DNA from 2 places in the Patulibacter ginsengiterrae genome. Region 1 is predicted to be linked to the other one. Evidence: riboswitches for the same ligand, from Rfam matches in the RefSeq annotation. Region 1 holds a riboswitch; the other holds the start of a gene.

Evidence for each region. Region 1 has a riboswitch for cyclic di-AMP ahead of ACVUH9_RS15680 (peptidoglycan DD-metalloendopeptidase family protein). Riboswitches for the same ligand answer to the same signal wherever they lie in the genome.
Region 2: it holds a riboswitch for cyclic di-AMP, as region 1 does, so the genes downstream of both, ACVUH9_RS13070 (septal ring lytic transglycosylase RlpA family protein) here and ACVUH9_RS15680 (peptidoglycan DD-metalloendopeptidase family protein) in region 1, are expected to answer to the same signal.

Annotation. Positions count from the first base shown of each region.
Region 1 covers NZ_JBWDOG010000012.1:53,861-59,650, forward strand. Annotated here, with positions in the region: gene ACVUH9_RS15655 (response regulator transcription factor) at 1-51, opposite strand, end outside; gene ACVUH9_RS15660 (hypothetical protein) at 173-700, shown strand; gene ACVUH9_RS15665 (peptidoglycan-binding protein) at 697-1,962, shown strand; gene ACVUH9_RS15670 (ABC transporter ATP-binding protein) at 1,952-2,635, shown strand; gene ACVUH9_RS15675 (ABC transporter permease) at 2,632-3,828, shown strand; cyclic di-AMP (ydaO/yuaA leader) riboswitch at 4,194-4,347, shown strand; gene ACVUH9_RS15680 (peptidoglycan DD-metalloendopeptidase family protein) at 4,353-5,790, shown strand, end outside.
Region 2 covers NZ_JBWDOG010000008.1:163,165-168,954, forward strand. Annotated here, with positions in the region: gene ACVUH9_RS13050 (hypothetical protein) at 1-212, shown strand, start outside; gene glpX (class II fructose-bisphosphatase) at 261-1,250, opposite strand; gene ACVUH9_RS13060 (TetR/AcrR family transcriptional regulator) at 1,415-2,083, shown strand; gene ACVUH9_RS13065 (fatty acid desaturase) at 2,157-3,062, shown strand; gene ACVUH9_RS13070 (septal ring lytic transglycosylase RlpA family protein) at 3,382-4,248, opposite strand; cyclic di-AMP (ydaO/yuaA leader) riboswitch at 4,258-4,426, opposite strand; gene ACVUH9_RS13075 (hypothetical protein) at 4,549-5,181, opposite strand; gene ACVUH9_RS13080 (sigma-70 family RNA polymerase sigma factor) at 5,530-5,790, shown strand, end outside.

The sequences.
Region 1 (5,790 bases):
GGCGACCAGGGTCGCGAGATCGCGCTGGTCCTCGACGAGCAGTACGCGCATACGGGAGGTCATTCAAGCGATGGCCGCATAACACCCACGTATGGTCGCGGCGGCCTGTGACGGTCGTGTTAGGGGAGCGGGCCTACGGTCGGCGTCCGTACCCCGATTCCGGAGGACCGAGATGTCCCGTTCCACCAGGCTCCGTCACGGCCTGACCCTGCTCCTGACCACCACCGCGCTCGTCGCCGCCACCGGCTGCGGCGGCAGCGGAGACGACGACCCGCCGAAGGACAAGGGCGCCGCGGTCCAGGCCCAGGCGATCAAGTTCGCCAAGTGCATGCGCGAGCACGGCGTCGACATGCCCGACCCGAAGGTCAGCGCCGACGGCAACCAGATGAGCGTGGTGCGCGGGGCGGACGCCGAGGGCGCCGCGCCGGTCGACGGGGCGTTCAAGGCCTGCGAGAAGCTCGCGCCGAAGGCGCCGGCGATGAGCGCGGAGGAGAAGCAGGCGGCGACCGACGAGGCGATCAAGACCGCCAAGTGCATGCGCGAGCACGGCGTCGACATGCCCGATCCGACGGCGAGCGGCGCGACCAAGATGATCGACATCGATCCCGAGTCGCCGACCTTCAAGGCCGCGATCAAGGCCTGCGGCGGACCGGGCGGCCGCGTGACGATGGCGGCGCCGACGGCGGCGCCGAGCCAGTGAGCCGGCGGGCACGTCGGCGGGCGGTCGCGCTGGCGCTGGTCGTCGCGATCGCGGCGACGGCGACGATCGTGCTCTGGCCGGGGTCCGGGCGACCGGGCGCGGAGGCCCAGGCCGGCGCGCCCTCGAGCACGGCGACGGTCGAGCGGCGGACGCTGCGCGAGAGCGAGATCGTCGGCGGGACCTACGGCTACGGGGAGGCGGTCGCGCTGGTCCACCGGGCCGGGTCCCCGAGTCTGGGGTCGGGCGACGGCGGTTCGGGGTCCGGAACCGGCGGTTCGGGCTCGGGGTCCGGAGGGGGCTCCGGGGCCGGTGGCTCCGGCTCCGGCTCGTCGGGCGACGGATCGAACGAGGGCCAGGGAGCCGGCAACGGGCGTGGGGGCGGAACGTCCGGCTCCGGCACCCTGACCGAGACCGCCGCCGTCGGAGACGTCGTCCGGCGCGGGGGCGTGCTCTACCGCGTCGACCAGCGCCCGGTCCGGCTGCTGTACGGCACTATCCCCGCCTGGCGGACGCTCCGTGCGGGCCTGCGCGGGCGCGACGTCCGGCAGCTCCAGCTGAACCTGGCCGCGCTCGGCTACGGCCCGCTCACCGTCGACGGGGTCTTCAGCAGCGGGACCGCCGACGCCGTCCGCCGCTGGCAGCGAGCCACGGATCGGGCGGAGACCGGCGGGGTCGTGCTCGGCGAGGTGGTCTTCGCCGACGGCGCGCGCCGGATCGCGTCGGTCGAGGCGGCCGTCGGCGTCCCGCTCGGCGACGGCACCACCGTCCTGGAGGCGACCTCGACGGTGCGGCTGGTCCGGGTCCCGCTCGACGCGGCCAAGCAGCAGCTCGCCCGGCGCGGGGCGCGCGTCACCGTGACGCTGCCGAACCAGCGGACCGTCGGCGGCCGGATCGTCGACGTCGGCCCGGTCACCTCGAGCGGGAGCGGCGACGGCGGCGGAGGCGGGGCGGGCGGCGGCTCGGGCGAGGAGAAGGCGAAGCTGGACGTGCTCGTGCGGCTGCGGAGCTCGGAGGCCGCCGGGCGGCTCGACCACGCGCCGGTCAGCGTTGCGCTCACGCGCGAGATCCGGCGGCGGGCGCTCGCGGTCCCCGTGACCGCGCTGGTCGCACACCGTGGCGGGGAGTACGCGCTACGCGTGGTCCGCGGGGCCACGACCACGGTCGTGCCGGTCCGCGTCGGGATGTTCTCCGATGGCCTCGCCGAGGTCTCCGGGCCCGGAGTCCACGAGGGCGACCGGGTGGCGGTGCCGGATGTCGCATGACGACGAGCTGCTGCTCCTGTGCGGCGTGACCAAGACCTACGGCGGCGACACGACGGTGCTCGACCGGCTCGACCTGACCGTCGGCCGCGGCGAGCTGCTGGCGATCGTCGGCCCGTCGGGCTCGGGCAAGTCGACGCTGCTGCACGTGATGGGGACGCTCGACCGGCCGACCAGCGGCACGGTCCGGATCGCCGGCCACGACGTGACCACGATGCGCGACCGCCAGCTGGCCGGTCTCCGCGCGCGAGAGATCGGCTTCGTGTTCCAGCAGTTCCACCTGCTGCCCGGGATCAGCGCGACCGACAACGTCGCCCAGGGACTGCTCTACGCCGGGGTCGTGCGCCGCGAGCGGCGACGGCGAGCCGCCGCGGCCCTGGCTGACGTCGGCCTCGGGCACCGGACCAGCCACCGGGCCAACGAGCTCTCCGGCGGTGAGCGCCAACGGGTGGCGATCGCCCGCGCGCTGCTCGCGCGGCCGAGCATCGTCTTCGCCGACGAGCCGACCGGCAACCTCGACACCCGCTCCGGCGAGCGGATCGTGGCGCTCCTGCGCGAGCTGCACGAGCGCGGGACGACCGTGGTCGTGATCACCCACGATCGCGAGCTGGCCGGGGCGATGCCGCGGCAGGTCGAGATCCGCGACGGCCGGATCGTCGGGGACGAGCGGCGATGAGCGTCGTCACCGAGGGCTCGCGGCTGCGGCCGCTCGACGTCCTCCGCGTCGGTACCGAGGGCCTGCGCAGCCGGCGGCTGCGGACCGCGTTGGCGGGGCTCGGGATCGCGATCGGGATCGCGGCGATCGTGACGATCCTCGGCCTCAGCGCGTCGAGCCAGGCGAACCTGCTCGCGCGGCTGGACCGGATCGGCACCAACCTGCTCACGGTGCAGCCGGGGCAGGACATGTTCGGGAGCGAGGCGCGGCTGCCGTCGACCGCGCGGGCCGGTGCGGCCGGGATCGAGAGCGTGACCGGCGCGTCGGCCGTCGCCCTGATCGACGACGCGGTCGTCCGCAGCTCGCCCTACGTCCCGAGCACCGACACCGGTGGGCTCGCGGTCGCGGCGGCGGATCCGAACCTGGCCCGGACGCTCGGCGTCGACCTGGCGGCGGGTCGGTTCCTCGACCCGGCCAGCGCGCGCACGCCGTCGGTGGTGCTCGGCGTGACCGCCGCGCGTCGGCTGGGGGTGACGGCGCCCGGCGCCCAGGTCTACGCCGCCGACCGCTGGCTGACGGTCGTCGGGATCATGCGACCGGTCCTGCTCGATCCCGCCCTCGACGCGACCGCGCTGATCGGCTATCCGTTCGCGCGGACCTTCACGCGCGTGGTGCGATCGCCGACGACGGTCTACGTCCGGACCGTCGCCGACGACGTCGCGCAGGTTCGGGAGCTGCTGGCGCCGTCGGTCAAGCCGCAGGCACCGGACGAGGTCCAGATCAGTCGGCCGTCCGACGCGATCGCGGCCCGGGCCGAGGCCAAGAGCGCGTTCACGGGGCTGTTCCTCGGGCTCGGGGCGGTCGCGCTGCTCGTCGGCGGGGTCGGGATCGCCAACGTGATGGTGATCTCGGTGCTCGAGCGCCGGGGCGAGATCGGCCTGCGACGAGCGATCGGGGCGACCCGTCGCCATATCGCCGTCCAGTTCGTCTGCGAGTCACTGCTGCTGTCGCTGCTCGGCGGCCTCGCCGGGAGCGCACTGGGGGCGGCGGGAACGGTCGCCTTCGCGGTCAGTCGCGGCTGGGGGATCGTGATCCCGGTCGACGCGCTGGCGGCCGGGGTCGGGGCGTCGGTCGCGATCGGCGCGATCGCCGGGGCCTATCCGGCGCTGCGGGCGGCACGCCTGCCGCCGACCGAGGCGCTGCGGAGCGCGTAGGTGGGGGAGGTCGGTGGGTGGGGGCCGGGGCCGGGGCCGGGCGGGGTGGCCGGCGGAGGCGGGGGCGAGGTGGGCCGGGTGGCCGGCGGGCGCGCGGGGGTGGCCGAGGTCCGCCGGTCGGGCGCGCGGCGGAGGCCGGCGGGGGTGGCGCTGGGAGCGCGATGTGTTGTCCACCTCCACGGTGGCGAACACATCGCGGAGCGGCGCCGGTCGCCCTGCGCCTCCGTCCGACCTCCGCTCGGTCCGACCTCCGCCTCGTCACGGGCCTCCGCCCGACCCCTCCCTGCACCCCTCCTCGCGCGCCCCGGGCAGGGCGACATAACCCACCGGCGCCGCCGACGGTGGGCGTTCGCTACGGTGTTCTGCGGAGTACAAGGCCGAGCCCTGCGTCAGATGCGCGGGGGCGGGGGAACCACTTGCGGCCGGAAGGTCGCCGGGGCGAATCGCCGGTACCGGCGTAGCGCAACTCCTGAAGCGCGAGCCCGTCAGCTCACCTCGTAGGCCTCCAACAGGAGGTAGCCGGTATGTCCGGACAGCACCGTGATCACGGGGTCGGCGACGCGTCGCCGCTCGTGCGATCTTTCCCGTACACCACTGGCGTCAGTGGTCGGGACCTGGCCGATCCGTCGATCTGGCAGCGCTCGACCGCCTGGGCGAGCGAGCGTCGGATCAGCGTCCCCGTCCAGCGCGCCCGCGACCGTCGCCGTCGCAAGATGGCGATGGCGATGAGCGTGGCGATGGTCGGCGGTAGCGCCGCGCCGATCGCTAGCAGCGCCTCTGCCGCGAGCAGCGGCGACACCGCGACGACGACCGACGACGGGTCCACCGGCGCCGGCGTGACCGCGAGCTTCGCCGCCGTCAGCGACGACGCGCGCTCGCACGCGATGCTGGCCGCCGGGGCGACCGGCGAGGACGTCCGCAACGTCCAGGGCCGGCTCGGGATCACCGTCGACGGCACCTACGGCGGCCGGACCCAGAGCGCCGTCGAGCGCTTCCAGCGCCAGCGTCAGCTGGTCGTCGACGGGGTCGTCGGTCCGGAGACCTGGACCGCGCTGCTCGCGACCCAGGGCGCGACGACCCGCGGGGTCTCGCTCTCCGGCAACGGCAGCGTGCCGAAGCTGAAGGTGGTCTCGGCCAAGACCCGCACCGACGGCAGCCAGGACCTGGTGCTGGTCGGGGCGAAGGCCGCCAGCGACCGGACCGCGGCAGCCGGGAGCGGACAGGGCGGCGCCGAGACGACCTCCGCGCGCACCACCCAGGTGTCCACGGGGGCGGACGAGGGCGGCGACGCCACGACCGACCCGGGCTCCGCCACGAGCGACAACGGCAGCGCGACCGGCGACGGTGCGGCCGGCGACGCGTCGGCGGCCGCGGGCAGCTCCTCCGGCTCGTCCTCCTCCGGCTCGTCCTCCTCCTCCGGCTCGTCCTCGGCCGGCGGCGCTTCGGCGCCGGCCCCGGCGCTGACCCCGACCCCGGAGCCCGACACGGGCACGTCGGATTCGGGCACGGCCAAGCCGATCAGCGGGACGATGAGCTCGCCGTACGGTCCGCGCGGCGGCCGGATCCACGCGGGGATGGACATCGCTGCGCCGATCGGGACGGCGATCAAGTCGTACGCGGCCGGGACCGTCGCGTTCTCGGGCAGCCAGAGTGGCTACGGCAACCTGGTCTGCGTCGATCACGCCAACGGTCTCCAGACGTGTTACGCCCACATGTCGCGCAACGCGGTCCAGAAGGGCGCCAAGGTCAAGGCCGGCGACGTCGTCGGCTACGTCGGGATGACCGGTCGGACGTCCGGTCCGCACCTCCACTTCGAGGTCCGCCGCAACGGCAAGGCGATCAACCCGGCGCCCTACTACAGCGGTGCGGGCAAGGCGAGCGCCTCGACCCGGTCGCTGGCCACGACGGCGAAGAAGGTCACGAAGACGACGAAGGCGACGACGAAGGCCAAGGCCACGTCCC
Region 2 (5,790 bases), on a different contig from region 1:
TGCTGGCGTACGGCTTCATCCGCTCGCTGGCGACGGCCAACCTGGCGGAGTCGGTGATCGGCCGCTTCGGGGTCCACCCTGACGAGGAGGAGGCCGAGGGGCCGCTCTCCGAGGACGCGCTGCTGGCGATCCCGACCGCGGACAACCCGGTCCCGGAGCCGTCCCCGGCGGCGGTCCGGACGGGCGACGCCAAGCGGACCAGCGCGGGGTAGCGGCCCGCCGCCTCGCGCAGGCGAGCGGCGGCGGGCGGGTGCGGCGCTCTAGGAGATGCCGTAGCCCGGCATGTCGGAGAGCTTCGCGAAGCGGTGGCGGGCGAGGACCCGGCGAACGGTGTCGGAGCCGGCACGCATCACGACCGACTCGGTCGTCGCGCCGCCGCGCGGGGTCCGGCGGACGCCCTGCAGCAGCTCGCCGTCGGTCACGCCGGTGGCCGAGAACAGGCACTGGTCGGCGTTGACCAGCGTGTCCTGGGTCAGCTGCTGGTCGAGGTCGTAGCCGGCGGCGAGCGCGGCCTGGCGCTCCTCGTCGTTGCGTGGGTGCAGGCGGCCGACGATCGCGCCGCCGAGGCACTTGATCGCGGCGGCGGAGATGACGCCCTCCGGGGTGCCACCGACGCCCCACAGCAGGTCGACGGCGGACTCGTCCATCACGGCCAGCAGCGAGCCCGCGACGTCGCCGTCGGAGATCAGGCGGACCTTGGCGCCGGCCTCGCGGATCGCGTCGATCTGCTCGGCGTGGCGGGGACGGTCGAGGACGACGGTCAGGACCTCGCTGATGTCCTTCTTGCGCCGCTCGGCGACGAGCCCGATGGTCTCGGTCAGCGAGCGGTCGAGGTCGAGCAGGTCGGCGATGTCGCGGTCGCCGGCCAGCTTCTCCATGTAGACGCAGGGGCCGGGATCGAACATCGAGCCGCGCGGCGCGATCGCGATCACGGCCAGCGCGTTCGGCTGGCCCTTGGCGGTCAGCGTCGTGCCCTCGAGCGGGTCGACGGCGATGTCGACCTGGGGGCCCTCGCCGTTGCCGACGCGCTCGCCGTTGTAGAGCATCGGCGCCTCGTCCTTCTCGCCTTCGCCGATCACGACGATGCCGTCCATCGCGACGGTCTCGAGGACGTGGCGCATGCCGTCGACGGCAAGCTGGTCGGCGGCGATCTTGTCGCCGCGGCCGGCAAGACGCGAGGCGGCCAGGGCGGCGGCCTCCGTCGTGCGGACGAGCTCCATGGCGAGGGTACGGTCGGGCGTCGTAGTCATGCTCTCCCAGGGGTGGCGAACGGGCCAGGGAGCTTAGGACCTATCCCGTTCTCCCGAGTCGTGGTGGCCGGCGCCGAGGAGGTCGTTCCGACGGCTCGGGCGCCGGGGTGCCGGCGGCAACAGTTGACACGGGCCCGTACCCAGTTGTAGGTTGACACCCTGTCATGTCTGCTGGGTCCGAACCGTTCCGCTCCGACGTCCCGTCCCGCCCCTGGCGCGGGGTCTCCGCCGACGAGCGGGTCGCCCGCCGTCGCGAGCAGGTCATCGAGGCCGGGCTCGAGGTCTTCGGGACGACCGGCTATGCGGGATCGACGGTCCAGGACGTCTGTGACCAGGCGGGCCTGACGCGACGGTACTTCTACGAGGCGTTCGGCAACCGCGAGGCGCTGCTGCTGGCGCTCGCCGAGCTGATCGTCGACGACGCGATCGCGGCGATGACCCCGGGCCTCCAGGACCTCGATCGGAGCGTCGAGGTCGTCGCCCGCGAGGCGTTCGGGGCCTTCGTCGACGCGCTCGTCGACGATCCCCGGCGGGCCCGGGTGCTGCTGGTCGAGACGGTCGGGGTCGGGGCGGAGTTCGAGGAGCAGCGCCGCGAGCTGCTGCAGCGACTCAGCGACCTGCTGCGCGACTCGGGGCGGAAGATCCTCGGCGAGGCCTCGCCGCCGCTGCTGGACACCGAGCTGACGGCCCGGGCCCTGGTCGGCGCGGCGATGGAGCTGCTGGTCGGCTACGTCCGCGGCGAGCTCGACGTCGAGCGGGTGCAGCTGAAGGAGCACCTGTCGCGGCTGTTCGGCGTCGCGGCCCCGATCAACAGCGCCGAGGGGCCGCGGTGAGCGCGGGCGACCGGTCTCGGGCGGACGCCGATCGTCGCTGCCGCCAGTCCACGACGAGCACCGGGGAACGACGATGAGCACGACCGCCGACCGGATCACCACGATCCCGCGTCCAGAGGAGCCGATCCCGCTCGTGCCGTGGCCGACGGTCGGCCTCTTCGCGGGGGCGGCGATCGTCTACGCGGCGTCGACCGCGCTCGGGGTCGCCGACGCCTGGCCGTGGCCGCTGACGACGATCCTCAACGGGATCGCGGCGTTCGTCTTCTTCACGGTCGCGCACGAGGCGAGCCACTCGGCCGCCTCGTCGAACCAGGCGATCAACCGCTGGCTGGGCCGGCTCTCGCTGCCGTTCTTCATCTTCATCGGCAGCCACGGCGTGTTCCGCTTCATCCACATGCAGCACCACCGGTTCACCAACCACACCGACGGCTCCGATCCCGACCACTACACGCAGGGCGGGCCGAGCTGGCTGCTGCCGCTGCGGTGGGCGACGATCGACCTCCAGTACCTGCGGTTCTACGGCTCGCGCCTGGGCGCGCGCCCGCGGGCGGAGAAGCTCGAGTCGCTGGTCTCGCTGGTCGTCGTGCTCGCGATCCTGGGCGCGCTGATCGCCACCGGCCACGGGCTCGAGCTGCTGCTCTTCTACTTCGTCCCGTCGCGGATCGCGCTGTTCCTGCTGGCCTGGTCGTTCGACTGGCTCCCGCACCACGGGCTCCACGACACGGCGAAGACCGACCGCTTCAGGACGACCCGCAACATCATCGGGATGGAGCGGCTGCTGACGCCGCTGCTGCTCTACCAGAACTACCACCTGGTCCATCACCTGCACCCGATCGTGCCGTTCTACCGCTACATCGCGGTCTGGCGGAAGAACGAGTCGGCCTACCTGGCCAACGACCCGGCGATGGTCGACCCTCGCGGTCGTCCGCTGACCGCCGACGAGGTCCGCCGGCTCCGCGCGCTGGATCACGAGCACTAGGCGGACGAGACGGGGCGCCTGGGGGATGGGTCCCTCCCGTCGGAGATGGGGGCGCCTCGAGACGGGGGCGCCGTCGGAGATGGGGGCGCCTCGAGACGGGGGCGCCGTCGGAGATGGGGGCCTCGGAGACGGGGCGCCTCCCTCGGGGGCGGGGCGCGGTCGGAGATGGGGCGCCTCGAGACGGGGCCCCCGAACTGATGCGGATTTACCGCCTATAGGACCCTATATCCGCATCAGTCGCTTGTGGCACCGCGGCACCGCGGCGGGTGCGGCGACCCGCGGACCCCGTGGTGCGCCCGGAACGAGCGCGCCGACGCGACTAGTTGATCGCCGGGGCCTTGGCCGGCGTCTCGAGCCGGTCGAGGTCGTCGCGCTGGACGAATTGGACCTGGCCGACCCCGTCGAGGCCGATCTCGTCGGCGACGTTCTTGGTCAGGTCGAAGGCGGCGCCGTTGGCGAACGGGCCGCGGTCGATCACCGGGACGACGGCGCGCTTGCCGCCCATCCGGACCTCGACCTGGGTGCCGCAGGGCAGGGTCCGGTGGGCGACGCCGACGGTGCTCTTCTGGAGGGTGAGGCCGCAGGCCGTCGTGCGGCCGTAGAAGCCGGGGCCGTACCAGGTGGCCTTGGCCTGGCCGAGCACGACGACGTTGACGGTGCCGGCCTGGTCGGCGGTCACGCGGGTGCTCGCCTGGGGGGTGCTGGAGGCCTGCGGCTTGCTCGCGGCGGTGGTGGCGAGCACGACCCGCAGCTCGTGGTAGCGGGTCGAGCTGGTCCGCCAGTAGGTGACGAAGCGGCCGTTGGAGCGGATCCGGCCGGTGGTCGCCCGCATCCAGTTGCCGGCGGGGCTGCGGCGCTCGACGCGGATCGCCTTGCCGGCGAGCGCGGAGCGGAAGCTGCCGCTGATCTTGACGGGGCGACCCAGTGCGGTCGAGCCGGAGGCGGTCCAGCTGCCGGCGCCGCCCAGCTCGGCGGAGGTGACGATCGCCGGGGCGGGGGCGGGGCTGCCGAGGGCCGGAGCGGGGGTCGCGGCGTCGGTCGCGGCCGTCGTCGCGGGGGTGACGCCGCCGGTCACGGCGGGACTGCCCTCGGGGGCCTCGGCCGCAGAAGCGGCAGCAGGGAGGGCGAACAACGTCAGCATGCCGGTCAGGACGGCAGTGCGACGCGCGAAGCTCAGTGCGGTCACGGAATCCAATGGGTCTCGTTCTGCGCCTACGAGGTGAGCTGTCGGGCTCGCGCGGAACGAGTGCGCTACGGACCTGAACCGGTCCGATTCGCCCCAGCAAGCAGCCTTCTCAGGTCGCTCACAGTGGGTCCCCCGTTTCGAGACGATCAGGTCGTCCCGAACTCGGCGGCCGGAAGTATGGCACAGAACTCCGGCGCGTCCTCGGCCCTCCGGGGTCGGTCCGGACGGCGTCGGTGGTGACGGGCGGACGGGTCGGACCGAGCGTTCGGTCGGTCCGACGACCTGGCGGCCGGGTGGGGCTCAGCGCGGGGTGATCCGGCGCAGCACGCCGCGTACGAGCCGCTCGCCGGTCCGCACGGCGCCGCCGACGATGGCCCCGACGTCGAGCCCGCCGCGGGCGTCGTCGGACTCGGGCGGGGCCGGGGTCGCCCAGCCGGAGCGCGGTGCGGGCGGGACGGGGGGGATCGCGGTCGGGGCGGCGGTCCGCCGGGTGCCGTGGGCCGCAGGGCCGCGCTTCGGCGGCGTCGCGGGGGAGGCGCCGGTCGCAGCCCGGGCGCCGGTCTTGGTGGCGCTGCCGCGCTTGGGTGCCGAGCTGCGGGTGCTCTCGGCCGGCACGGCCCCGACCTTGGGTGCGCCGGCCTTGGTCGCGCTGCCGCCGGCCTTCGTCGCTGCCGTCGCCTTGCCCGTTCCGGACGCGCCGCTGCCCGTCGGCTTCCGGACGCCGCCGGCCTTCGCGGCCGCCGAGGAGCCCTTGGTCGCGGTCGTGCCCCGGGCTGCGGCCTTCGCGGTCCCGGAGCCGGAGCGGGAGGAGCCCGCCGCCGCATCGTCGTTGGGTGTGCGCCGTCGACTCCGCCGCTGGGGCCGGGTCGACGGCAGGTTGCCGAGGACGCCGCCCTCGTCGGTCCGGTCCTTGCCCTGATCAGCGTCGGCCATCGTCGGGCTATCGTCGCGCACTTGGCCGGAATCTGCACCTGGCGCGCACGATCGTGCACTTGGGGCGTGCGATTGGGCACACGAGCCCCGTTTCGGCGGTATTTTCCGCCCAGGCAGTGCACCTTTTCGGCTCGGGCGGTGTACTCAACCCTGACATCACTCCGAGGCCTGCGACTCGCGCTACGCACGCGGGAAGCAGCGCTCACGGCGTGGTAGACTGTGGAAACGCTGTCGGTAGCCTGGGCCGCTTGCGCCTGACAACTGATTCGGCCGACGCGCGCTCCTCTCTTCTCTTATGCATTTCCGCCCCGTCGAAGGTCGACGGAGCGCCGATGGGACGCCTCATATATGTCTGCAGTTGAATTCCAGGAACTCGAAGAGGTCAAGACGCTGGTCCACCGGGGCCAGACGCTCGGTGTGCTGACGCACGCCGAGGTTCAGAAGGCGATCGCCGAACTGGACTTCGACGACTCGGACGTCGAGGAGCTCAACACGTACCTCGAGAAGATCGAGATCGAGCTCGTCGACGAGATCGATCCGGCGCATTCGGCGACGCAGGTCGAGCGCGCGCCGGACAAGCGGACCCGCAAGAAGCGCGTGGCCACGCCG